Azospirillum brasilense: one gene and its partner. The protein of the gene in region 1 interacts with the protein of each later gene in a pairwise test. Links are inferred from orthologs where the notes say so. Each region holds a gene or a part of one and is shown in the gene's direction. Other genes may lie near its edges. The genes, in order: hflK and ftsH.

Region 1 (15,939 bases):
GCGGTCGTGGCGTCGACCCGCGACATTCCGGTGGTCTTCACCGCGGTGACCGACCCGGTCGGCGCGCAGCTCGTCCGCAGCCTGGACAAGCCAGGCGCCAACGTGACCGGCGTGTCGGATATGGCCCCGGTGGCCGAGCATGTGGCGCTGATCCGCGAGATCGTGCCGTCGGTCAAGCGTTTGGGCGTCCTCTACAACGCCGGCGAGCCGAACTCCGTCTCGCTGGTCAAGGCGCTGAAGGACGAGGCGCAGAAGGCCGGGCTGACCGTGGTCGAGGCGACCGCCACCAAGTCCGCCGACGCCCAGCCCGCCGCCCGCAGCCTCGTCGGCAAGGCCGACGCGATCTACGTGCCGCTGGACAACACGGTCGTCTCGGCGCTGGAGAGCGTCGTCGCGGTGGGCCAGCAGGCCAAGCTGCCGGTCTTCTCCGCGGACACCGACAGCGTGGCGCGCGGCACGGTGGCCTCGATCGGCTTCGATTACCGGCAGGTCGGCCGCCAGACCGGTGAGGCCGTGGTCCGCATCCTGAAGGGCGAGAAGCCGGGCGACGTTCCGGTGACCTTCGCCAAGGGCACCGACCTGTTCGTGAACCCGAAATCCGCGGCGGCGATGGGCGTGACCATCCCCGAGGCGGTGACCCAGCGCGCGACCAAGGTGGTCGGGCAGTAAGTTGTTTCGCAGTAAGTTGTTTCATTGAGGGGGAGTGGTTGAGACGGGCCCCCACCCAACCCTCCCCCGCTTTGCAGGGGAGGGCTTTTCTCCTCCCCCTGCGCAGCGGGGGGAGGCCGGGAGGGGGGCTCGACGCGACACTCCCCAAGGACCAATCATGAGTGAAATCGCCTTCTTCGGGGCCGTCGAGATCGGGCTGGTGTACGCGCTGGTCGCCCTTGGCGTGTACCTGTCCTTCCGGGTGCTCGATTTCCCGGACCTGACGGTGGACGGCAGCTTCCCGCTGGGCGCGGCGGTCTGCGCCACGCTTCTGGTCGCCGGGGTCAACCCGTGGATCGCCAGCCTCGTCGCGGCGCTGGCCGGGTCGATGGCCGGGCTGGTCACGGCGACGCTGAACGTCCGCTTCAAGATCCTGCACCTGCTGGCCAGCATCCTGACCATGATCGCGCTGTTCTCGGTGAACCTGCGCGTGATGGGCCGCCCGAACGTGGCGCTGCTGATGCAGGACACGGTGCTGACGCCCTTTTACGGGCTGGGGCTCCCCGACCATGTGGTGCGGCCGCTCGTCGTTCTGGTCGTCGTCGTCGTGATCGTCCTGCTGCTGTCCCGCTTCCTGAACAGCGAGTTCGGCCTCGCCATGCGGGCGACCGGCGTCAACGCCCGGATGGCCCGCGCGCAGGGGGTGCAGACGGACTTCCACATCTACGCCGGCATGGCGCTGTCGAACGGTCTGTGCGCCCTGGCCGGCGCGCTGTTCGCCCAGACCAACGGCTTCGCCGACGTGACCACCGGCATCGGCACCATCGTGGTCGGTCTGGCCGCGGTGATTGTCGGCGAGACGGTGCTGCCGGCCCGCGCGATGCTGTGGGCGCTGGTCGGCTGCGTCGTCGGCTCCATCCTCTACCGTCTGGCGGTCCAACTGGCTCTGTCGGCGGACGCCATCGGGCTCCAGGCCTCCGACCTCAATCTTGTTACCGCCGTCCTGGTCGCGGTGGCGCTGATCCTGCCGCGGATGCGGCTGAAAGCCGCATCGAAGAAGAGGGAGGCCGCCCGATGATCACGGTCAACGGCATCCACGTCACCTTCGGGCGTGGCACCCCGCTGGAGAAGCACGCCCTGCGCGGCGTCGACCTGACGATCCCGGAAGGGCAGTTCGTCACCGTCATCGGCTCCAACGGCGCCGGCAAGTCCACCTTCCTGGGCGCGCTGGCCGGCGACGTGATCGCCGAGGAGGGCAGCATCGCCATCGACGGGGTTGACGTCACCCGCTGGGCGACGCCGAAGCGCGCCTCGCTGGTCGCCCGCGTCTTTCAGGACCCGATGGTCGGAAGCTGCACCGCCCTGACCATCGAGGAGAACATGGCGCTGGCCGCCGCCCGCGGGCGCCGCCGCGGCCTGGGCTTCGCCCTGCGCGGCGACCGCCGCCGGCATTTCCGCGAGCGCATCGCGGAGCTGGGACTGGGGCTGGAGAACCGGCTGCACGACCGCATGGGCCTGCTGTCCGGCGGGCAGCGGCAGGCGGTCAGCCTGCTGATGGCGACGCTCGCCGGGTCGAAGATCCTGCTGCTTGACGAACACACAGCGGCGCTCGACCCCGGAACGGCGGAGTTCGTTCTGGGCCTGACCCGCCGCATTGTCGAGGAGAACCGGTTGACCACGCTGATGGTCACCCACTCCATGCGGCAGGCGCTGGACTACGGCGACCGCACGGTGATGCTGCACGAAGGGCGGATCGTGCTCGACGTGTCGGGGGAGCAGCGCGCCGGGCTGGACGTGCCGCATCTGCTGGCGCTGTTCGCCAAGCAGCGCGGCGGCGAGGACATCACCGACGACAGCCTGCTGATCGGCTGAGGCGGGGGAGGGGCGTCAGACGGCCTTGCGGTCGCGCTCCTTCACCGGTTCCTCGCGGTCGGCCTCGAACAGGGCCTGAAGCTCGGCGGCGGCTTGGCGGGAGGTCTGGATCAGGCGGTTCTCGTCGTGATGGACCGCGTGCTGCCGGATCAGCGTGCGCTCGTCATGCTCGCGGAAGGTGTCCAGCGTGTGGCGGGTCTCCTCCGGCGGCAGGCCCAGCGATTCCAGCACGCCGCCGGTCAGGCGCAGACTGGAGTCGAAGGTCTCGCGCACGAAATGCGTGACCCCGCGGTCCATCAGGAAATGGGCGTGGCGGCGGTTGCGGGCGCGGGCGTGGATGACGAGGTGCGGGAAATGGCGCGTCGCCAGTTCCACCACGCGCAGCGACTGCTCCATGTCCTCCAGAGCCACCACCAGCACCTTCGCCTTGTCCGCTCCGGCGGCGCGCAGCAGGTCGAGCCGCGACGGGTCGCCATAATACACCTTGTTGCCGAATCGCCGCACGACGTCGACCTGCTCGGCGCTCTGCTCCAGCGCCGTGAAGGGGATGCCGCGCAGCCGCAGCACGCGGCCGACGATCTGCCCGACCCGGCCGAAGCCGCAGATCAGCACCGGCGGCTCCCCGTCCGGCGCGATGGTGTCGTAGGGGCGGACGGGCTTCACGATCAGCCGCGGCGCCAGCCAGCGCTCCTCCGCCGCGAAGACGAAGGGGGTGGCGATCATCGACAGCGTGACCACCAGCATGGCCGTCGCCGCCTGTCCTCCGCTCATCGCCCCGACGCCGACGGCCAGCCCGAACAGCACGAAGCCGAACTCGCCGCCCTGGCTCAGCACGGTGGACAGCCGCACCGATCCGCCCGGACGCAGGCCGGACAGGCGGGCCAGCCCGAACAGCGCCGCCGCCTTCAGAGCCATCAGCCCGAGCGCCAGCGACAGGTAGCGCACCGGCTCGGCCATCAGCGCCGCCACGTCGGCCCCCATGCCCACCGACACGAAGAACAGGCCGAGCAGCAGCCCCTCGAACGGCGCGATGTCGGCCTGCACCTCGTGCCGGTATTCCGAATCGGACAGCAGCACCCCGGCCATGAAGGCGCCGAGCGACATGGACAGCCCCGCCCAGGCGGCGAACAGCGCGGTGCCCAGCACGATCAGCAGGGCGGTGGCGGTGAAGATCTCCGGCGTCCGGGCGCCGTCCACGATGCGCAGCACCGGGCGCAGCAGGTAGCGCCCGCCGGTCAGGATGGCCGCAACCGCTCCGCCGGCCTTCAGCACGGCCAGCCACGCCGTTCCGGCATCGGGCACCTCTCCGGCGCCATGACCGAGCAGGGGCAGCAGCGCCACCGCGGGGATGATGGCGAGGTCCTGGAACAGCAGGATCGAGAAGGCGCTGCGCCCGGCGTTGGTGGTCAGCAGTTCCCGCTCCGCCAGCATGGGCAGCACCATGGCGGTGGAGGACAGGGAGAGACCGAATCCGGTCACCGCGGCGGCGGCGGGGGTGAATCCCAGCAGGAGAATGGTGGCGGCGGCGATCACGACGGCGGTCACCGCGACCTGCGCGCCGCCGAGCCCCAGGACCGATCGTCGCATCACCCACAGGCGGGCGGGGCGCAACTCCAGCCCGATCAGGAACAGCAGCATGATGACGCCGAGTTCGGAGACGTGCCGGATCGCCTCGACGTCCGTCACCAGCCCGAGCCCGCCCGGTCCGATGGCCAGCCCCGCCGCGAGATAGCCGAGCGGCCCGCCGAAGCCGATCCGCTTGGCCACCGGGACCGCCAGGACCACCGCGGCCAGCAGCACCACCAACGTCACGAAATCCGGCATCGGCCCCACCCTCTAAAGGCTTTGCCCCCACCCTAACCCTCCCCCGCTTCGCAGGGGAGGGAACTTAGGCCCTCCCCTGCGAAGCGGGGGAGGGAGGGGACCCACGAAGTGGGGAGGGTGGGGGCAAGCACGCCCCCTTACGACACCACGATCCGCGGCGCCGCGCGCGCCGGGCCCTGCTCGCCGGCGATCTTCTCCCACACGCGCTTGGCAATTCCGCGGTACACCTTCGCGTGCTCCGACTCGGGCTGCGACACCACGATGGGCTGGCCTTGGTCGGAAGTCTCGCGGATGTCGAGGTGCAGCGGGACCTCGCCGAGGAACTCCATGCCGAGGTCCGTGGCTTCCTTGCGGGCGCCGCCGTGGCTGAAGATGTCCGTGCGGTGGCCGCAGTTGGGGCAGCAGAAATAGCTCATGTTCTCGATGATGCCGAGGACGGGCACGTCCACGCGGCGGAACATGTTCAGCCCCTTGCGGGCGTCGAGCAGGGCGATGTCCTGCGGGGTCGAGACGATGATCGCCCCGGCCAGCGGCACCTGCTGCGCCATGGTGAGCTGGGCGTCGCCGGTGCCCGGCGGCATGTCCACCACCAGAACGTCGAGCGTGCCCCAGTTCACGTCGCGCAGCATCTGCTGGAGCGCGCTCATCACCATCGGGCCGCGCCAGATCATCGGCGTGTCCTCGGCGACCAGGAAGCCCATCGACATCACCTTGATGCCGTAGTTCTCCATCGGCTCCAGGATTTTGCCGTCGCGGCTGGTCGGCCGGCCGGAGATGCCCAGCATGCGCGGCATGGACGGGCCGTAGATGTCGGCGTCCAGAAGCCCGACCTTCAACCCGTTCGCCGCCATGGCGAGGGCGAGGTTGCTGGCCGTGGTGGACTTGCCGACGCCGCCCTTGCCCGATGCGACGGCGACGATGGCCTTCACGCCCGGCACCAGCGGCTTCTGCTCCGCGGGCTGCCCATGGGAATGGCCGCCATGGGAATGGCCATGCCCGCCATGGGAATGCCCGTGGCTCTGCTGCGGGGCGGCACCCTGCCCGGCGGGGCGGTGCGCCGTCAGGACCGCGGTGACCGACAGGACGCCCGGCAGGGCTTCCACCGCTTTCTCGGCGGCGTGGCGCACCGGCTCGGCCTGGGCGCCGCGCTTGGGGTCCACTTCGATCGAAAAGGCGACGTGCCCGTCACGCACGACAAGGCCGGAAAGCATGCCGAGGCTGACGACGTCCTTGCCCCGTTCCGGATCGACAACCGTCCTCAGAGCTTCAAGGACTTGAGCTTCGCTGACCTGCGCCATGGTTGAAAACTCCGCTTCCTTCCCGATATTGGCGGATATCCGTCGGTGAAATCCTTCCCCGAATGGGATGGGCACTATAGGGCCGGCGGACAATAATGGTAAAGGGATCGGACGGTCCGGAAACGATTTGTTTTCCGGAATTTCCGTCCCAAGAATTGAGAGAGCGCGAAGGGGAACGAACGGAATGCCGTGGAGCAATCAGGGAGGGGGCGGCGGTGGCGGCCCCTGGGGTCCTCCGCCGGGTGGTGGCGGTCAGAATCCGTGGGGCCGTCCGCCGGGTGGCGGTGGAGGCGGCGGTGGCGGCGGCGGCGGAGGGCCGCAGCCGCCGGACCTGGAGGATCTGCTGCGCCGCGGCCAGGACCGCCTGAAGCGGGTGATGCCGGGCGGCGTCGGCAGCGGCCGGGGCATCGCGCTCGTCGTCGGCCTGTTGGCCGTGGTCTGGCTGGCCAGCGGCATCTACCGCGTCGAGGCGGACGAGCAGGGCGTCGTGCTGCGCTTCGGCCAGTGGGTGCGCACCGAACAGCCCGGCCTGCGCTACCACCTGCCGTCGCCCATCGAAACGGTGCTGATGCCCAAGGTGACGCGCGTCAACCGCATCGAGGTCGGCTACCGCTCGGCCGGCGACGGGCGTCGCGGCGACCGTGACGTTCCCGACGAGTCGCTGATGCTGACCGGTGACGAGAACATCATCGACATCGACTTCACCGTCTTCTGGGTCATCAAGGACGCGGGCGAGTATCTGTTCAAGATCCGCGACCCCGAGGCCACCGTGAAGAAGGCGGCGGAAAGCGCGATGCGCGAGGTCATCGGCCGCACCGACCTGCAGCCGGCCTTGACCGAGGCCCGCCAGCAGATCGAAACCTCCACCCGCCAGCTCCTCCAGGCCATGCTGGACGACTATGAGGGCGGCATCGAGGTGACGCAGGTGCAGTTGCAGAAGGCCGACCCGCCGTCGCCCGTCATCGACGCCTTCAACGACGTGCAGCGCGCCCGGGCCGACCGCGAGCGCGCCCGCAACGAGGCCGAGGCCTACCGGAACGACGTGATCCCGCGCGCCCGAGGCGACGCGGAACGGCTGATCCAGGAGGCTTCCGCCTACCGCGAGCAGGTCGTGAACCTGGCCCAGGGTGACGCCGACCGCTTCCGCAAGGTGTTCGACGCCTACTCGACCGCCAAGGACGTGACCGCCAAGCGCATGTATCTGGAGACCATGGAAGAGATCCTGAGCGGCGCCAACAAGGTCATCATCGACGGCAACGCGCAGGGTGCCCAGGGCGTGGTTCCCTACCTGCCGCTCAACCAGCTTCAGCCTGCTCCGGCGCGGCCCGCCGGCCAGCAGCCGGCCCGTTGAGGAGGGATGCCATGAACCGCACATTGTTGGTCGCCGGCATCGGCATCCTCGCCGCGGGCGTGCTCGCCTCGGCCTCGCTGTTCACGGTGAACGAGGCGCAGCAGGCGCTCGTCCTCCAGTTCGGCGAGCCGATGCGCGTCATCCGCGAACCCGGCCTGAAGGCCAAGATCCCCTTCATCCAGGAAGTCCGCATCCTCGACCGTCGCGTGCTCGATCTCGACCCGCCGGTGGAGCAGGTCATCCTGGCCGACCAGAAGCGCCTGGACGTGGACGCCTTCGCGCGTTACCGCATTCTGGACCCGCTGCGCTTCTACCAGACCGCCGGCAACGAGGCGGTGGCCGAGACGCGGATGAACGCCATCGTGAACTCGGCGCTCCGCCGCGTTCTCGGCAGCGTGACGCTGCTCGCCATCCTGTCGGACGAACGTCCGCGCGTGATGAACGACATCCGCGGGCAGGTGAACGACGAGGCGAAGCGCTTCGGCATCGAGATCGTCGATGTCCGCATCCGCCGCGCCGACCTGCCGGAGGAGACCAGCCAGTCGATCTTCGCCCGCATGCGGTCGGAACGTGAGCGCGAAGCCGCGGAGGCCCGCGCCCAGGGTCAGGAGCAGTCGCAGCAGATCCGCTCCCGCGCGGATCGCGAGCGCACCGTCATCCTGGCCGAAGCGCAGCGCGATTCGCAGATCCTGCGCGGTGAAGGCGACAACCAGGCGCTGAAGATGATCGCCGAGGCGACGTCGCAGGACCCGCAGTTCTACAGCTTCTACCGGACGCTCGAAGCCTACCGGAAGTCGCTGAACAAGGACGACACCACCATGGTGCTGTCCCCGACCGGCGAGTTCTTCCGCTACTTCGGCGACATCACCGGCGGCGGCAACGGCCAGCCGGCTCCGGCTTCGGGCAGCGGCCCGGCGCAGCAGCGGGCCCCGGCCCCGGCGACCGCCCAGCAGCAGTAAGTCGTTGCGCTCGCTTCCCCTTCCCCCTTCTCCCGGGGGAGGGGCTGGGGTGGGGGCTCCCGTTCTCCCACCCCAATTTTGTCTTTCCGCCCTGAAATCCTCCTCTGAAATGCCGCCCGACCGATGACGGATTTCCTCACCGCGCTGGCCCTGGTCCTGGTGATCGAAGGCGTGCTCTACGCGCTGTTCCCGTCCGCGATGCGGCGGCTGGTCGTCGAAGCGCTGACGATGCCGGAGAACCGGCTGCGCACCGTCGGGCTGGTGACGGCGATGGCCGGCGTCGGATTCGTCTGGCTTCTGCGGGGCGCCTGACACCCTTTTGCCGCGCGCGCGTCGCTGGACCGCGCCGCCATTTTCCGGCCATACTCCGACTTCTATACTCGCGCGTCCTCCGTGGCGGATGGGACCCGTGCGCCTTTGCTTGAAGCAGTGACGCGCGGGGATTACATCCGGCACACGGATCGGTGAAGCGCCCCCTCGGACCGCAATTCGCATGAAGCCGCGGGCCGATTGGAACAGATGGCCGATTGGAACAAGAAGGTGCCGGATGTCCGGCAGGGAGAGCTGAGTTGAACCCGAACCACCCCATCCACCGCGCCGAATCCGGCCGCCGTCTGCGCGTCGTGCCGCTGATCGCCGCTCTCCTGTTGGGGCTGTCCGCCGCCGTCGGCACCCCCGCCATGGCCCAGTCGCGCCCGGCGCCGACCAGCTTCGCCGACCTGTCGGAAAAGCTGCTGCCCGCCGTGGTCAACATCTCCACCAGCCAGGCGGTGCCGCAGCGCCAGCAGGGCGCCCGTCCCGAGATGCCGCAGTTCCCGCCGGGCTCGCCGTTCGAGGAGTTCTTCCGCGACTTCTTCGACCGTCAGCAGCAGGACCAGCCGCAGCAGCCGCGCAAGTCGACTTCGCTCGGGTCCGGCTTCATCATCGACGCCAAGAACGGCTACGTGGTCACCAACAACCACGTCATCCAGGACGCCGACGAGATCACCGTCATCCTGCAGGACGACACCAACATCAAGGCGGAGCTGATCGGCAAGGACCCGAAGACCGACGTCGCCCTGCTGAAGATCAACACCAGCCACCCGCTGGTCGCCGTGCCCTTCGGTGATTCGGACGCCATGCGCGTGGGCGACTGGGTGCTGGCCATCGGCAACCCGTTCGGCCTGGGTGGTTCGGTCACCGCCGGCATCATCTCGGCCCGTCAGCGCGACATCAACGCCGGCCCCTACGACGACTTCCTGCAGACCGACGCCTCGATCAACCGCGGCAACTCCGGCGGCCCGATGTTCAACCTGAACGGCGAGGTCATCGGCATCAACACGGCGATCTTCTCGCCGTCGGGTGGTTCGGTCGGCATCGGCTTCGCCATCCCGTCCAACCTCGCCAAGCAGGTGGTCGCGCAGCTCCGCGAGTACGGCAAGACGCGGCGCGGCTGGCTGGGCGTGCGCATCCAGGGCGTGACCCCGGAGATCGCCGAGAGCCTGGGCCTGCAGGGCCACAAGGGCGCGCTGGTCGCCTCGATCACCCCAAACGGCCCGGCGGCCAAGGCCGGCATCCAGGCGGGCGACGTGGTGACCAAGTTCGATGGCAAGGAAATCAACGAGATGCGCCGCCTGCCGCGCGTCGTTGCCGAGACGCCGATCGACAAGGCCGTCCCGATCGAGGTGTGGCGCAAGGGCAAGTCGCAGCAGCTTCAGGTGAAGGTGGGCGAGCTTGAGGCCGCAGAAGAGTCGGGCCTTCTCGCCGCCAATCCGGAGGAGCAGCGCCGCCAGCCTCAGCAGGCCCCGGCCCAGAAGCCGACCGAGACGCTGGGCCTGAAGCTGACCAACATCACGCCCGAGCTGCGCCAGCAGTTCGAGATCAAGCCCGAGCTGAAAGGCGTCGTGGTGACCGAGGTGGCCGGCAACTCCACCGCGTCGGAGAAGGGTATCCGCGCCGGCGACGTCATCATCGAGGTCGGCCAGGAGGAGGTCCGCAAGCCGGAGGACGTGACGTCCAAGATCCAGAAGGCCAAGGAGCAGGGCAAAAAGTCCATCCTGCTGCTGGTGGACCGTCACGGCGACCTGCGCTTCGTCGCCATCCCGCTCAGCCAGGGCTGATCCGGGGGCTATCCCGAAAGGAAAAGGGCACCGGCGGGAGACCGCCGGTGCCCTTTCGCTTTGTGAGGTTGCGGAGGCGTGCCCGTAATGGGTGGGCGGTCAGCCCTCCACGAACTCCCCGATCCGGTAGCCCTGGGCGAACAGCAGGGCGGTCAGGTCGCCATGGTCCACGCGGGCGCGGGCCTGGGCGGCCACCGTCGGCTTGGCGTGGAAGGCGACGCCAAGCCCGGCGGCCAGCAGCATCGGCAGGTCGTTGGCGCCGTCGCCGACGGCCATGGTCTCGACGGTCGGGACGTGGCGCTCCCCGGCGTAGGCGAGCAGGGCCTCCAGCTTGCTGTCCTTATCGAGGATCGGCTCGACCACCGCGCCGGTCATGAGGCCGTCGACCACCTCCAGCACGTTGCCGCGGTCGTCGTCGAAGCCGACCCACTGGCGCACCCGCTCCGTGAAGCAGCGGAAGCCGCCGGAGACCAGCACGCAGGTCGCCCCGTTGGCGCGCATGGTGGAGATCAGTGTCCTGGCACCCGGCATCAGCGTGGCGCGCTGCCACACCTCGTCGACGACGCTCTCGTTCAGGCCCTTCAGCAGGGCGACCCGCTCGCGCACCGCGCCCTTGAAGTCGATCTCGCCGTTCATGGCGCGGGCGGTGATCGCGGCGATGTGGTCCTTCAGCCCGACGTAATCGCCCAACTCGTCCAGCATCTCCTGCTCGATGATCGTCGATTCCATGTCGGCGACCAGCAGGCGCTTTTTCCGGTTGCCCGGCTTCTGGGCGATGACGTCGATGGCGAGGCCGTCTTGAGCAAGATTGGCCAGAGCGCGGCGCACGGCGGCTTCGGCCTGCTCGGGGACCAGCCCTTCCTCGACGATGTCGCAGGCGCGGTCCGGCGCCAGCCAGTCCGGCTTGGCGGTGTCGGCCCCCAGCGCGGTCAGGGACGCGCGGGCGGCCTGCACGGCCTGCTCGTCGAGTACGGCGGAGGCGGCGGCGATCAGCGTAACGACAGCGCTCATGGCGGGGCGATCCTGGAAGAGCCGTGGGGAAAGGGCGCGCGCGCTCCCTAGCACAGCCGGGAGTTTGCGCCAACCCACTCCGCCAAGCGTCATAGACATTCCGCGCCGGGGACCCGGAAGCCTCCGGCCGCGTTTCCGCTCAAATCGCCGGAGGGCTCGTCCATGATCCAGCGGCCTGCCACCCTTCTTACCCCGTCCATTCTCGCACTCACCTTGTTCCTCCTGACCGGATGCGGCGCCGGGACCGATCTGGCGCAGCGCCCGCCGCCCGGCTATGTCGGCGACGTGGCGGCGCGCGTCTCGGCGGTGGATTGGGCGCAGGCCCGCCCCGTGACCGTGCAGTTGGACGAATTCCGGTTCCAGCCCGACCGTCTGACCTTCGAGCGGGGAACGCCCTACCGGCTGACGCTGGAGAACCGCGGGACCGTCGCGCACACCTTCACCTCCGAAGGCTTCTTCAAGGCCATCGCGGTGTGGCGGGTCACCACCGCGCAGGGTGCCGTCGAGACGCCGGCCCTGGTGAATCTGGAGATCCCCGCCGGCCAGACCGACGTGGTGGACTTCATCCCGGTCCAGGCCGGCACCTATGACCTGGCCTGCCACGAACCGCTGCACAGCAGCCTCGGCATGACCGGGACGATCACGGTTCGCTGAGGCCCCACACCGGTCGTCCTTGCCAAGCCGAGCCTTCCCCTGCCATACGCTGTAGCCGGAGGAACGTCAGGCAAGGCGACATGGCAGAGGACAGCCCGCGCAACCGGGATGTGCAGCACCGGCATGTGGTGGTGATCGGCGGCCCGACGGCGTCGGGCAAGTCGGGCATGGCGCTCGACATCGCCCTGGCGCGCAACGGCACGGTCATCAACGCCGACAGCATGCAGCTCTACGCCGAGTTGGACGTGCTGACCGCCCGTCCGGGGGCAGAGGATCTGGCGCTGGCCCCGCACCGGCTCTACGGCGTGCTGCCGGCGGCGGAGCGCGGCTCCGCAGCGCGCTGGCGCGACATGGCGCTGGCCGAGATCGCCGCGGCGCACGCCGCCGGGCGCCTGCCCATCATCGTCGGCGGCACCGGCCTCTACCTGCGCACGCTGATGGAAGGCTTGAGCGCCGTTCCCGCCGTCCCGGATGAGGTCCGCAAGGCCGCCCACGCCCGCTTGCGGGACCTGGGCGGCGAGGCGTTCCGCGAGGAACTGCTGCGTCGCGACCCGGCCTCGGCCAAGCTGAACCCCGGCGACACCACCCGCCTGACCCGCGCCTGGGAGGTGCTGGAGGCCACCGGCCATCCGCTGACCCACTGGCAGACCCAGCGCGCCGAGGGCGCGCCGGAGGGGCTGGCCTTTTCCGTGCTGGTGATCGACCCGCCGCGCGACGCGCTCTACGCCAACTGCGACCGCCGCTTCCGCGTGATGATGGGGCAGGGGGCGCTGGAGGAGGTGCGGCGGCTCGACGCGCTCGGCCTCGACCCCGACCTGCCGGCGATGAAGGCGCTGGGCGTGCCGGAACTGCGCGACCATCTGCGCGGCGCGCTGACGCTCGACGAAGCCATTGCGCTGGCTCAGCAATCGACGCGCCGCTACGCGAAGCGGCAGGTCACATGGTTCCGCCACCAGCTCGCGGCGCGGCCTCCGGCTTCCGCTCTGCATGGCTGCCATACGATCAATTCGCTCTACACAAGACCACTTAGTGAAGCAATACTGACCTATCTTGAAACGACGTTGCGTCGTTGACCCTCAGGAGGATTGAAAGTGACGGTCGATTGGGGAAACGTGTTTGCCGGTCGCGTCGCCGGTATGGGAGCCTCGGAAATCCGGGAGCTGCTGAAGCTGCTCGAACGGCCGGAAATCATCTCCTTCGCCGGGGGCATCCCGGACCCCGATTTCTTCCCGACCGCGGCCATCGCCCGCGCCTATGAGAAGATCTTCCAGTCCAACAGCGGGGCCGGCGGCGCGCTTCAATACACCATCAGCGAGGGCTTCACGCCGCTGCGCGAGTGGATCTGCGCCTATCTGGGCCGCCGCGGCATCCAGGCCGGGCTGGACGAGGTGCTGGTGACCAGCGGGTCGCAGCAGGCGCTGGAGTTCGTCGGCAAGCTGCTGATCGGGCCGGGCGAGAAGATCTTGGTGACCCGCCCGACCTATCTCGGCGCGCTCCAGGCCTTTTCGCCCTACGAGCCGCAGTATCTTTCCGTTCCCGGCGACGCCGAGGGGCCGGACCTCGCCGCCGTTGAGGCGGCGCTGGAGCAGAAGCCGAAGTTCTTCTACCTCGTCCCCGACTTCCAGAACCCCAACGGCACGACGATCTCGCTGGCCCGCCGCGAAGCGCTGCTCGACCTCTGCGCCAAGCACGGCGTGCCGATCGTCGAGGACGCCGCCTACACCGAGCTGCGCTACGAGGGTGAGCCGATCCCGTCCATCGTCGCGCTGGACGCCGCCCGCAACGGCGGCAAGATCACCAACGTGCTTTTCTGCGGCTCCTTCTCCAAGACGATGGTGCCGGCGCTGCGCGTGGGCTGGATCAACGGCCCGGCCGAGGTCATCAACCGGCTGGTTCTGATGAAGCAGGCCGGCGACCTGCACACCAGCACCATCAACCAGATCGTGCTGCACGACGTGGTGTCGCAGAACTTCGACAGCCACATCCGCCGCCTGCGCGCCGCCTACAAGGAGCGCCGCGACGCCATGCTGACCGCGCTGGACGAGTTCGCCCCGGCCGGGGTGACCTGGACCAAGCCGGAAGGCGGCATGTTCGTCTGGATCGAGCTGCCGGAGGGCACCGACGGGGTGGACCTGCTGGCCCGCGCCATCAAGGACGCCAACGTCGCCTTCGTCCCCGGCTCGGCCTTCCACGCCGACCGCTCGGGCAAGAACACGCTGCGCCTCAGCTTCTCCAACAACAACCCGGAGCGCATCCGCGAAGGCATCCGCCGCCTCTGCGGTCTGCTTCAGACCGTCGCGGCTTAACTTCGCCAGTCCTCGCGCAACGGCCTGCCTCCGCACCCGCGGGGCAGGCCGTTCGCGTTTGCGGGCGGCTTTGCGGGGAGGGCGGTCTTTCCAGCTTGCGAAATATTTGGAAAAACTGCGGCAAAAAATCTTTTCGATCATTCGCAAAATGGGTTGACCAAGGACTGGCGGATTGTCTAGTTTGCCGGTCCCGGCCTTCGCCTTTGGGGATAACCCCTTGTTTTCCCAGCAGGCCATCGCCGGGGTTTGAGAAGGAACAGGGCCGCCCGTGAAAAGAGGGGCCCCCATTGGAAGGTCGTGAGCTATGCCCGAACAGAAGCTGACCGGCGCGCAGATCGTCATCAAGGCCCTGAAGGATCAGGGCGTCGACATCATCTTCGGTTATCCGGGCGGCGCGGTACTTCCGATCTACGACGCCATCTTCCAGCAGAACGACATCAAGCACATTCTCGTCCGGCACGAGCAGGCCGCCGTGCACGCCGCGGAAGGCTACGCCCGCTCCACCGGCAAGGTGGGCTGCGTGCTGGTGACCTCCGGCCCCGGCGCCACCAACGCCGTGACGGGCCTGCTCGACGCACTGTGCGACAGCATTCCGCTGGTCTGCCTGTCCGGGCAGGTGCCGACCCACCTGATCGGCAACGACGCCTTCCAGGAGGCCGACACCACCGGCATCACGCGCCCCTGCACCAAGCACAATTATCTGGTGAAGGACGTCAACCAGCTGGCCCGCACCATGCACGAGGCCTTCTACGTGGCGCGCAGCGGCCGTCCCGGCCCGGTGCTGGTCGACATTCCGAAGGACGTGCAGTTCGCCGACGGCACCTACGTCCCGCCGACCGAGGTGAAGCACAAGACCTACCGCCCGCAGGTGAAGCCCGAGATCGCCCGCGTGGAGGAGGCCATCGAGCTGATCGCCACCGCCAAGCGCCCGATCTTCTACACCGGCGGCGGCGTGGTGAACGCCGGCCCGATCGCGGCGAAGCTGCTGACCCAGTTCGTGAAGATGACCGGTTTTCCGATCACCTCGACCCTGATGGGGCTGGGCGCCTTCCCGGCGTCGGACCCGCAGTGGCTGGGCATGCTGGGCATGCATGGGACGTACGAGGCGAACCTCGCCATGTACAACTGCGACGTCATGATCAACATCGGCGCCCGCTTCGACGACCGCGTGACCGGCAAGCTGTCGGAATTCGCGCCGGGCTCGAAGAAGATCCACGTCGACATCGACCCCAGCTCGATCAACAAGAACGTCGCGGTGGACATCCCCATCGTCGGTGACGCCGGCGCCGTTCTGGAGGACATGATCCGCATCTGGAAGGCCCGCCAGAAGCGCGCCGACCAGACCGCGCTGAAGGAGTGGTGGGGTCAGGTCGAGGGCTGGCGCGCCCGCAACTGCCTGAACTACAACCGCACCGAGGCGGTCATCAAGCCGCAGTACGCGCTGGAGCGGCTGCGCGAGGCGCTGCGCGGCAAGAACCATTACGTGACGACCGAGGTCGGCCAGCACCAGATGTGGGCCGCCCAGTTCCTGCCCTTCGACGAGCCGAACCGCTGGATGACCTCCGGCGGCCTGGGCACCATGGGCTACGGCCTGCCGGCGGCCATCGGCGCCCAGCTCGCCCACCCCGACGCCATCGTGGTGGACGTGTCGGGCGAGGCGTCCTTCCTGATGAACATGCAGGAGATCGGCACGGCGGTGCAGTACCGCGCCCCGGTCAAGATCTTCATCCTGAACAACAAGTACATGGGCATGGTGCGCCAGTGGCAGGAGCTGCTGCACGGCTCCCGCTACTCCAACAGCTACTCCGAGGCGCTGCCCGACTTCGTGAAGCTGGCGGAAAGCTGGGGCTGCGTCGGCCTGCGCGCGACCACGGTGGCCGAGGTGGACGAGGTCATCGAGAAGATGCTGGCCGTCAC
Region 2 (10,173 bases), 2.6 Mb from region 1 along the record:
GATCCTTGCGCGCCGTCGGCTCGCCGCCGGAGAAATGCACTTGGATGATGCCGAGGTCCGCCGCCTCGTCGAGCACGCGGCACCACGCGGCGGTGTCCAGCTCCCGGCTGGCCGGGTCGAGGGCCAGCGGGTTGGAGCAGTAGGCGCAGCGCAGCGGGCAGCGGTGCGTCAGTTCCGCCAGCAGGGCCAGCGGCGGTTCGAGTCCGGTCGTGGCGCCACAGAAGGTCATCGGGTCAGGAACCCCTTCGTGATCATGTCGCCCAACACTTCCAACACATCCGCGGCGATCTCCTCCCGCGGCGCGTCGAATTGTGCGGCCAGCGTCGCGATGGCCGCGCCCACCGTCACCGGAGGCTGCCCTTCCGGAGACTGTGCAGTGACGGCCCGCACCACCTCCAGCGCCACCTCGTCCAGGATCAGCACGCGCTCCGGCCCCAGAAGCTGCCAGTGGCCGCGCACCCGGTCCTGGCGGAGCATGACGCCCGGAGCCAGCCGAACCCGGTCCTCCTCGCTCACGCCGTCTGTCATCGCGCGTAGACCGGCGGTTCCATGTCGTCCGGCACGAAGGCGCCGGGCGGGATCAGGCCGGGCGACACATAGGCGTGGTGCAGCGCGTCCAGCTGCGCCCAGAGAAGCTCCGCCTTGTGGCGCAGCGCGGCGATCACCTGCTGCTGCTGCTCCGGTGTCCGGGCGTTGTCGAGCACGTATTCGAGCCCGAACTCGACGTCACGCGGCGCCTCGTCGAGCCGCTTGCGGAAATAGGACAGGGTGGCGTCGTTGGCAAAGGCGTAGTAGGCCTCGAACCCGGCGATGCGCTCGCGGTGGATGGCCGGGGCGAACAGCTCGGTCAGGGACGAGGCGACGGCTTCCAGCGTCGATTTGCTCGACACGAAGTTGACGTAGGAATCGACGGCGTAGCGGGTCGCCGGCAGGATGCCCCTCAGCGAGGTGACATAGTCGCGGTCCAGCCCCAGCCCGTCGGTCAGGCGCAGCCAGCGCTCGATTCCGCCGACCTTGCCCTCCTCGCGCTCCCGGCTCTCGCCGAAGCCGTCATGGTCGAGCACGCGCTGAATCCAGATGCGGCGCAGCGCCGGATCGTCCATCCGCGCCATCAGGGCCAGATCCTTCTTGGGGATGCAGACCTGATAGTAGAAGCGGTTCAGCGCCCAGGCCTGGACCTGACCGCGCTTCAGCTTCCCGCCATGCAGCAGTTTGTGGAAGGGGTGGAGGTCGTGGTACTGGCGCTCGCCGATGGCGCGCAGCTCACGTTCCAGACCTTCGCGCGACAGCAGTGACGTCATAGGGTGAACTCCATCCCGTCGTGGGCGATTTCCCAACCTTCGGCGGCGGCGGCGGCCCGTTCGGGCGAGTCGTCCAGCAGGGCCGGATTGGTGTTGTTGATGTGGACGAAGACCTTGCGCCGCACGCCCAGGTCCGCGAAGGCGGCGATCGAGCCGTCCGGGCCGGACATCGCCATGTGGCCCATGCGCTGGCCCGTCTTGCTGCCGGTGCCGGCGCGGATCATCTCATCGTCGGTCCAGGTGGTGCCGTCGAACAGCACCAGCGGCGCCCCGCGCAGCCGGTCGGCCAGCCAGCCCGGCATGGCCGAGCAGCCGGGGATGTAGAAGAATTCCCCGTCGCCGTTGCGGTCGCGGATGCGCAAAGCCACCGTGTCCTCCGCCACCGAGCCGAAGCCGGCGGCGGACGGGTCCTCCAGATAGAGCGCGACCTTGCCGGGCACGGCGAAGGCTTCGATCTCGAAGGGGAAGGGGGTTCCGGTGGCGTCGGCGGGAACCCAGGGCCGGTCCAGCGCCATGGGGCGGCGCGGCGCCAGCTCCGGGTTGACCACGCGGAAGACGGCGTTCGCCTCCAGCACGCGGTGCACCCGGTCGGTGGCGTAGACGGCCAGCGGCTGGGATTCGCGCAGCGTCAGCAGGCCCGCCACATGGTCGATGTCGGCGTTGGTCAGCACCGCCGCGGCGATGGGGCTGTGGCGCACGGCGGTCTGCGGATGCAGCGCTGGGTTGGCGAGGATCTGCCGGCCGATGTCCGGCGAGGCGTTCAGCAGCAGCCAGCGCCCGTCGCCGCCGCTGACGGCGAGCGACGATTGGGTGCGCGGCCGGGCTGCCGGGTCGCCGGAGCGGGCGCGGCGGCAGCCCGCGCAGTTGCAGTTCCACTGGGGAAAACCGCCGCCCGCGGCGGAGCCAAGGACGAGGATCGTCAGCATGGGGTGCCTTTCCTAGTCAGGCGGCCCGAATCAGGCGGCGGTCGTCACGCATGGGAACCGGCCGGCGCTCAGAGACGAGCGCAGGCGTAGGCGTTGATTTCGGTGCCAACGGCGATTTCGACGATCTGGGGCTTGCGCCAGGTCTTCATGGATGGGTCCTCCGCGCTTGGATTGGTTTTGGGGTGTGTTCCGCCCGCCGCGGGCGGTCCCCACTAGCGAACGTTAGAACGCTACGGGTGTGGGACAAGATGGTCTATGCGACTTTGGAAGCAGGTGCGCTGCACAACCGGATAGGGGTGCTCCACCGTCCGGGCGTCCTTCCGCGAGCCTTTGCGCCCCAGCGGCCTTGCATCCCCCCGCACGCAGGGCTATCAAGCCCGCGCGCTTCTTTTTCGCCTGGAAAGATCATCCACCTGGAAAGATCATCCAGTGGACGCGCGCAACGCGGAGGAAGGACAAACATGAGCGCCATTACCGAAATCCACGCCCGCGAGATCCTCGACAGCCGTGGGAACCCGACCGTCGAGGTGGACGTCCTGCTCGAATCCGGCGCCTTCGGCCGCGCCGCCGTTCCGTCGGGCGCCTCGACCGGCGCGCACGAGGCGGTGGAGCTGCGCGACGGCGACAAGTCCCGCTACGGCGGCAAGGGCGTGCTGAAGGCCGTGGAGTCGGTCAACGGCGAGATCTTCGACGCCATCGCCGGCCTCGACGGCTCCAACCAGCGCGCCCTCGACCTCGCCATGATCGAGCTGGACGGCACCCCCAACAAGGGCCGGCTCGGCGCCAACGCCATCCTCGGCGTCTCGCTCGCCGTCGCCAAGGCCTCGGCGGAAGAGGCCGCCCTGCCGCTGTTCCGCTACGTCGGCGGCGCCTTCGCCAACCTGCTGCCGGTGCCGATGATGAACATCATCAACGGCGGCGCCCACGCCGACAACCCGATCGACATCCAGGAGTTCATGGTCATGCCGGTCGGCGCCGAGAACGGCGCCGAGGCCATCCGCATGGGCTCGGAGATCTTCCAGGCGCTCAAGAAGAAGCTCAAGGACGCCGGCCACAACACCAACGTCGGTGACGAGGGCGGCTTCGCCCCCAACCTCGCCTCGACCGAGGACGCGCTGGGCTTCGTGATGAAGGCCATCGAGGCCGCCGGCTACAAGCCGGGCGACGACGTCATGCTCGCCATCGACGCCGCCTCGACCGAGTTCTTCAAGAACGGCAAGTACGAGCTGGCCGGCGAGGGCAAGTCGCTGGCGCCGGAGCAGATGGTCTCCTACTGGGCCGATCTGGTCGGGCGCTACCCGATCATCTCGATCGAGGACGGCATGGCCGAGGACGACTGGGAGGGCTGGAAGGCTCTGACCGACGCCATCGGCGGCAAGGTGCAGCTGGTCGGCGACGACCTGTTCGTGACCAATCCGGCGCGTCTGGCGGACGGCATCCGCAAGGGCGTGGGCAACTCGATCCTGGTCAAGGTCAACCAGATCGGCACGCTGTCGGAGACGCTGGAAGCCGTGGACATGGCGCACAAGGCCGGCTACACGGCCGTTCTGTCGCACCGCTCGGGCGAGACCGAGGACAGCACCATCGCCGATCTGGCGGTCGCCACCAACTGTGGCCAGATCAAGACCGGCTCGCTGTCGCGCTCCGACCGTCTGGCCAAGTACAACCAGCTCATCCGCATCGAGGAGATGCTTGGCACCGCCGCCCGCTTCGCCGGCCGCGGCATCCTCAAGGCGTAAGACGCTTTCAGGAGTCTCCTTTGAGAAAGGCCCCTTTCCGGACTGCCGGGAAGGGGCTTTTTTCTGTGTTCTCTTCCGGGTGCGTGCCCGGTGCGCGGGTGATTTCCAAATCACCACCGTGCAAGGCGTACCCGCTTCTGGTAAACAGCCGCCATAGTTTCGCCCGCTTGGAACGGCACCCTCTCAACGACGGCTTTCCCCGCCCGGACAGGACCCTCGACGCATGACCAAGACCACTTCTTTCGCCGCCCTGCTGCTTGGCGGCCTGCTGTGCAGCGGTTCCGTCCTCGCGCAGACGGCTTCGCTGCAGGACCGTCTGGACCGGCTGGAGTCGGGGGTGGAGGCGCTGGGCGGGCGCGTCGAGGTGGCGCAGGCCTATCCGGGCAACTCCTACACGCGGGGGCAGACCGCCGAGATCCAGCCGTCTCTGGCCGCCGATTTCGAAGTGCGGCTGCAGAAGCTGGAGCGCGCCCTGTCGGAGCTGACCGGGCGCTATGAAGAGGCGACCTATCAGATATCGCAGATGAAGGACCGGCTGGAGCGGGTCAACAGCGACATCGATTTCCGCCTGAAGGAGCTGGAGAGCAAGGGCGGCGGGGCGGCCAGCGACCCGTTCGGCAGCCCGGCCAAGCCCAGCGCGGCGACTCCGGCCGCAGCCTCCAGCGCCGCCAAGGCGCCTGAGAAGACGGCTGACAAGCCGGCGGAGAAGCAGACCGCCGCCCTGGCGCCGCTGCCCGCCAATTCGACCCCGGAAAAGCAGTACGAGCACGCTTTCGAGCTGCTGCGCCAGTCCGACTACGACAAGGCGGAGAAGGCGTTCAGCGATTTCCTGGCGAAGAACAAGGGCCATCAACTCGCCGGCAACGCCCAGTATTGGCTGGGTGAGACCTATTACGTCCGCAACAAGTTCCAGGACGCCGCGGTGGCCTTCGCCGAGGGTGTGCAGAAATATCCGAAGAACAACAAGGCGGCTGACAATCTGCTGAAGCTCGGCATGTCGCTGCAGCAGCTCAACCAGAAGAAGGACGCCTGCACGGCCTTCAACCAGTTGATCACCAAGTTCCCGGAGGCATCTGCCAGCGTTAAGCGCCGCGCCGACACCGAGCGCCGCCGTCTGAACTGCGCCTGACGGGTGCGGTGAGCGCGTCCGACCCGGCGGGGCCGATTTCCGCGGGTGAGTTCGCCGCCCGCATGGACCGGCTGGGCGGCTTCGAGACGCGGCCGCGCGTGGCCGTGGGCGTGTCCGGCGGGGCGGACAGCCTCGGGTTGGTTCTGCTCGCTCAGCGTTGGGCGGCGGAGCGGGGCGGGGATGTCCTCGCGCTGATCGTCGATCATGGCCTGCGCACGGAATCCGCGGCGGAGGCCGTTTGGGTGGGCGGCTGGCTCCAGGCCCGCGGCGTTTCCCACGCCATTCTGCGCTGGGACGGCGAGAAGCCGGCGACCGGCATCCAGGAGGCGGCCCGCGCCGCGCGCCACCGCCTGCTGGCCGAACACTGCCGCAGGGAGGGCATCCTTCATCTGGCGCTCGCCCACCACCGCGACGACCAAGCCGAGACGGTGCTGCTGCGCTTCGCCCGCGGCTCCGGCATTGACGGACTGGCCGGCATGGCGCCGGTGCGCGCGGCAGGAGCGGTCCGGGTGATCCGGCCGCTGCTGGACCTGTCTCACGAGCGGCTGGTGGCGACCTGCCGCGCTTTCGGCCAGGAGTGGTTCGAGGACCCGTCGAACCGCAACCCGCGGTTCGCCCGTGCCCGCCTGCGCGCGGCGGGAGAGGCGCTGGCCGCCGAGGGGCTGGACCCGCCGCGTCTGGCCGACCTCGCCCGCCGTGCCGCCCGCGCGCGCAACGCGCTGGAGGTTGGAACCGCCGCCCTGCTGGCCGAAGCCGCCGCGGTTTATCCGGAGGGCTGGCTGCGACTGGACCCGAAGCCTTTGCTGGACGCGCCGGAGGAGCTTGGCCTGCGCGCGTTGGTCCGCTGCATCGCCGTGACGGGGGGCGCAGCCTACCCGCCGAAGGATGAGGCGGCGGAGCGCCTGTTCACCGACATCGCGGCGGGACACTTCCGTGGGCGCACGCTTGGCGGCTGCAGCATTGTGCCGCGGCGGGAGCATTTGGTGATCGCGCGGGAACCGGTCGGGGTCACCGAACGGCTGGGCCTTGCTCCGGGCGGAGAGGTCTGGTGGGATCGCCGATTCGCCGTTCGGTTGGCGGCGGGGGCGGGCGGGGCGGTCACCGTGGCAAAATTGGGGCGGGAGGGGTGGCAAATGGTGCGGTCCGCAAGCCCGGATTCGGGCCGCATCGGCCTGCCCGAACCGGTCCGCGAGACCCTGCCGGCGCTTTGGGACGGAAACGGGCTGGCGGCGGTGCCGCATCTGGGCTTTTCGCGGCCCGGATTCCCCCTTTCGGCGGTCGCCCAGCACGCGCCCGGGGTGGCGTTGGCCGGCCCAGCTTTTCCGGTTGTTTCGGACCGTGTCGGCATTATTTAATCTGGGAACGTGCCCGTAAGCCCGGGAGGGGTGGCTCCGCATCAGCCTACCTTTCCGCGCAGGGTTCGCAGAAAGGCTTTCGACGTGAACAATTTCGGCAAGAATCTCGCGCTCTGGATCATCATCGGGCTGCTGCTGGTGGCCCTGTTCAACCTGTTCCAGAGCTCTTCCACGCGCAGCCCGCAGACGACGGTTCCGTTCAGCGAGCTTCTCGCCGAAGTGGACCGCGGCCAAGTGGCCGACGTCACCATCAAAGGAAACCAGGTCTCCGGCCACTTCACCGACGGCCGGTCCTTCAGCACCTACGTCCCGCCCGAAGCCGGGCTGGTCGAGCGGCTGACGCAGAAGAACGTGCGCATCAGCGCCGTTCCGGACGACAGCAACGTGCCGTCGCTGTTCTCCGTCCTGCTGTCCTGGTTCCCGATGCTGCTGCTGATCGGCGTCTGGATCTTCTTCATGCGTCAGATGCAGTCGGGCGGCGGCAAGGCCATGGGCTTTGGCAAGTCCCGCGCGCGCCTGCTGACGGAGAAGGTCGGCCGGGTCACCTTCGACGATGTCGCCGGCATCGACGAGGCCAAGCAGGAGCTGGCCGAAATCGTCGAGTTCCTGAAGGACCCGCAGAAGTTCCAGCGTCTGGGCGGCAAGATTCCGAAGGGCGTGCTGCTCGTCGGCCCGCCGGGCACCGGTAAGACCCTGACCGCGCGCGCCGTGGCGGGTGAAGCCAACGTGCCCTTCTTCACCATCTCCGGCTCCGACTTCGTCGAGATGTTCGTGGGTGTCGGCGCCAGCCGCGTCCGCGACATGTTCGAGCAGGGCAAGAAGAATGCCCCTTGCATCATCTTCATCGACGAAATCGACGCCGTGGGTCGTCATCGTGGCGCCGGCCTGGGTGGCGGCAACGACGAGCGCGAACAGACCCTGAACCAGCTGCTGGTCGAGATGGACGGCTTCGAGGCGAACGAGGGCGTCATCCTCATCGCCGCGACGAACCGTCCCGACGTGCTCGACCCCGCGCTGCTGCGTCCGGGCCGCTTCGACCGTCAGGTCGTCGTTCCGAACCCCGACGTGCTGGGCCGCGAGAAGATCCTCAAGGTCCACATGCGCAAGGTGCCGCTGTCCCCGGACGTCGATGCCAAGGTCATCGCGCGCGGCACCCCGGGCTTCTCGGGCGCCGACCTCGCCAATCTCGTCAACGAGGCCGCGCTGCTCGCTGCCCGCATCGGCAAGCGCGTCGTCGGCATGGCCGAGTTCGAGGCCGCCAAGGACAAGGTCATGATGGGTGCGGAACGCCGCTCCATGGTCATGACCGAGGACGAGAAGAAGCTGACCGCCTATCACGAGGCCGGTCACGCCATCGTCGCCATCCACCAGCCGGACAGCGATCCGGTGCACAAGGCCACCATCATCCCGCGCGGTCGCGCCCTGGGCATGGTGATGCGCCTGCCGGAAGGCGACCGCATCTCGCTGTCCCAGGCCAAGCTGCACGCCGACCTGCGCGTCGCCATGGGCGGCCGCATCGCGGAAGAGCTGATCTTCGGCAAGGACCGCGTGACCACCGGTGCGTCGGGCGACATCAAGATGGCGACCGACATGTCGCGCCGCATGGTCACCGAATGGGGCATGAGCGACAAGCTGGGCCCGCTGCTCTACGGCGAGCCGACGCAGGAGGTCTTCCTCGGCCACTCCGTCACCCAGCACAAGAACATGTCCGACGCCACGGCCCGCACGGTGGATGAGGAAATCCGCCGGATCGTCGACGAGGCGTACGGCGAGGCTCGCCGCATCCTGACGGAGAACATCGACCAGCTCCACACCATCGCCAAGGGCCTGCTGGAATATGAGACCCTGAGCGGTGAGGACATCGCCCGCCTGCTGCGCGGCGAGCCGCTGATCCGCAACGACGAGCGGGAAGGCTTCTCCCCGGCCCCGCCGAAGCAGCCAACCCCGACCTCGGGCCGCCGCCCCTCGGTGCCGACTACCAAGGAAAGCGGCGGGATGGACCCGGAGCCCCAGGGCACCTGATGCCCGGCACCTGATCCGCACCGCAGCTTTAGTCAGCGAAACCGGCGCTCCGCAAGGGGCGCCGGTTTTTCTTTGCCGACCATTTTCTTGAGGCCCTCCGGCTGTACGCGTCTCCCGTACGTCTTGGCGGAACCGAGGGACGGGACCATCGTACTGAACAGGGTTGTCTCAACCGAAAGCGCCGCCGATGCTGTTCCTGCCCATCTACGACGACAACCCGACGCGGCGGACGCCGGTCGTCACCATGGCGCTGATCGCGCTGTGCGTGATGGTGTTCCTGTGGCAGCTTTCGCTGGGCGCGCGGGGCGGAGACCTCGCGGTCTATTCCTTCGGCCTCGTTCCGGCGGTGCTGTTCGGCCACGCCGAACTGCCGGAGCCGTTGCGGGTCGTTCCGCCCTGGATGTCCGTCATCACCTCCATGTTCATGCATGGCGGCTTCCTGCACATCGCCGGCAACATGCTGTACCTCTGGATCTTCGGCAACAACGTCGAGGACAGCATGGGGCGGGGCCGCTTCGTGGTCTTCTACCTGCTGTGCGGAACGGCGGCGGCACTGGCCCAGAGCTTCGCCGCCCCAATGTCCGAAGTCCCGATGGTGGGGGCGAGCGGGGCCATCGGCGGGGTGCTCGGCGCTTATCTGGTGCTGCACCCGCGGGCCAATGTCGGCGTTTTCTTCTGGTTCATCATCATCGTGCGCGTCATCAGCGTCCCGGCGGTGCTGGTGTTGGGCTTCTGGTTCGTCGGGCAGATCCTGAGCGGGGTCACCACCCCGACCTCCGACGACAGCGGCGGGGTGGCCTTCTGGGCGCATGTCGGCGGGTTCGTCATGGGGGCCGCACTGATCCCCTTCTTCAAGCGGCCCGAGGTGCGGCTGCTGGAGCCCCAGCACAGCCGCCCCTTCGCGGTCGTTCCGCCTGGCACCCGGCTGCGTCGCGGCAGCGTGCCGGAAGCGGGCGACCGCCGCCGTCCCTTTCGATGAATGATAGGAATGATCTATCGGTTTTGTTGGATCATTCGATTGGACCTGTCGCCGCCCGACCCGCATGCTGAGGCTGAACAAAAACGGCGATGTTCGGGAGATCGGCGATGACCAAGACCTTCAGCTTTGCCTGCATCCACTTCACGGTGGCCTTTACGGTCGGCTATCTGATGACCGGCAGCATCGCGATGGGCGGCGCGCTGGCTCTGGTGGAACCGCTGTGCAACACGGTGGCCTATCACCTGCACGAGAAGGCCTGGGCAGCCCATGAACGCCGCAAGGCACAGGCGGCCGAGGCGGAGCCGGCGGAGGGGACCGCTGTTCCGGCCTGAAAAGATCGGAGGTTATCCCCTCTCCACTCCGGGGAGAGGGTTAGCTTGAGGGGGTTCGCTTGACCATCCGTCCGGCAAAAGCGCAACCCCCTCACCGGCCCTCTGGGCCACCCTCTCCCCAGAGGGGAGAGGGCTAAAAGAAGCGGCCAACAAGCAGATTGGGAAATGGAAACCAGTTTAGCGCGACCGCAGGTAGGCCAGCACCGTTTCCGGAGCGGACTCGCCATAGGGGTCGCCGCCCTCGTCGGCGTCGTTGATGCCCGGCTCCTCGAACAGCTTCTCGATCACCCCGTCGGTCACCACCATGGCGTAGCGCCAGCTCCGCATGCCGAAGCCGACATGATCCTTGTTGATCAGCATGCCCATGCGGCGGGTGAAATGGCCCGCGCC

What was found.
Region 2: the proteins of hflK (region 1) and ftsH interact in binary tests that used the Escherichia coli proteins (3 or more experiments, as listed by UniProt). The link is inferred for Azospirillum brasilense from one-to-one orthologs.

What each region holds. Positions count from the first base shown.
Region 1 is NZ_CP059449.1:23,933-39,871, reverse strand. Bases 5,031-7,909 are described here. They hold hflK (FtsH protease activity modulator HflK), read left to right. Parts: upstream 5,031-5,826; coding sequence 5,827-6,993; downstream 6,994-7,909. Other genes in these bases: hflC (protease modulator HflC), read left to right, coding at 7,005-7,909; apbC (iron-sulfur cluster carrier protein ApbC), read right to left, coding at 5,031-5,642. Outside these bases: H1Q64_RS00185 (ABC transporter substrate-binding protein), read left to right, coding at 1-669; H1Q64_RS00180 (ABC transporter permease), read left to right, coding at 827-1,726; H1Q64_RS00175 (ABC transporter ATP-binding protein), read left to right, coding at 1,723-2,520; H1Q64_RS00170 (monovalent cation:proton antiporter-2 (CPA2) family protein), read right to left, coding at 2,536-4,344; more of apbC, read right to left, coding at 4,482-5,030; more of hflC, read left to right, coding at 7,910-7,952; H1Q64_RS00150 (DUF2065 domain-containing protein), read left to right, coding at 8,076-8,264; H1Q64_RS00145 (DegQ family serine endoprotease), read left to right, coding at 8,522-10,051; phosphoserine phosphatase SerB, read right to left, coding at 10,151-11,062; H1Q64_RS00135 (cupredoxin domain-containing protein), read left to right, coding at 11,225-11,716; tRNA (adenosine(37)-N6)-dimethylallyltransferase MiaA, read left to right, coding at 11,797-12,789; H1Q64_RS00125 (PLP-dependent aminotransferase family protein), read left to right, coding at 12,808-14,022; H1Q64_RS00120 (acetolactate synthase 3 large subunit), read left to right, coding at 14,327-15,939.
Region 2 is NZ_CP059449.1:2,629,278-2,639,450, reverse strand. What follows is about bases 6,007-9,003. They hold ftsH (ATP-dependent zinc metalloprotease FtsH), read left to right. Parts: upstream 6,007-6,534; coding sequence 6,535-8,472; downstream 8,473-9,003. Other genes in these bases: H1Q64_RS12510 (rhomboid family intramembrane serine protease), read left to right, coding at 8,660-9,003; tilS (tRNA lysidine(34) synthetase TilS), read left to right, coding at 6,007-6,450. Outside these bases: pyrroloquinoline quinone biosynthesis protein PqqE, read right to left, coding at 1-229; H1Q64_RS12550 (PqqD family peptide modification chaperone), read right to left, coding at 226-528; pyrroloquinoline-quinone synthase PqqC, read right to left, coding at 525-1,301; pyrroloquinoline quinone biosynthesis protein PqqB, read right to left, coding at 1,298-2,227; pyrroloquinoline quinone precursor peptide PqqA, read right to left, coding at 2,296-2,376; eno (phosphopyruvate hydratase), read left to right, coding at 2,689-3,966; tol-pal system protein YbgF, read left to right, coding at 4,190-5,095; more of tilS, read left to right, coding at 5,104-6,006; more of H1Q64_RS12510, read left to right, coding at 9,004-9,451; H1Q64_RS12505 (DUF2061 domain-containing protein), read left to right, coding at 9,559-9,783; H1Q64_RS12500 (peroxiredoxin), read right to left, coding at 9,961-10,173. UniProt on the Escherichia coli protein: Acts as a processive, ATP-dependent zinc metallopeptidase for both cytoplasmic and membrane proteins. Plays a role in the quality control of integral membrane proteins.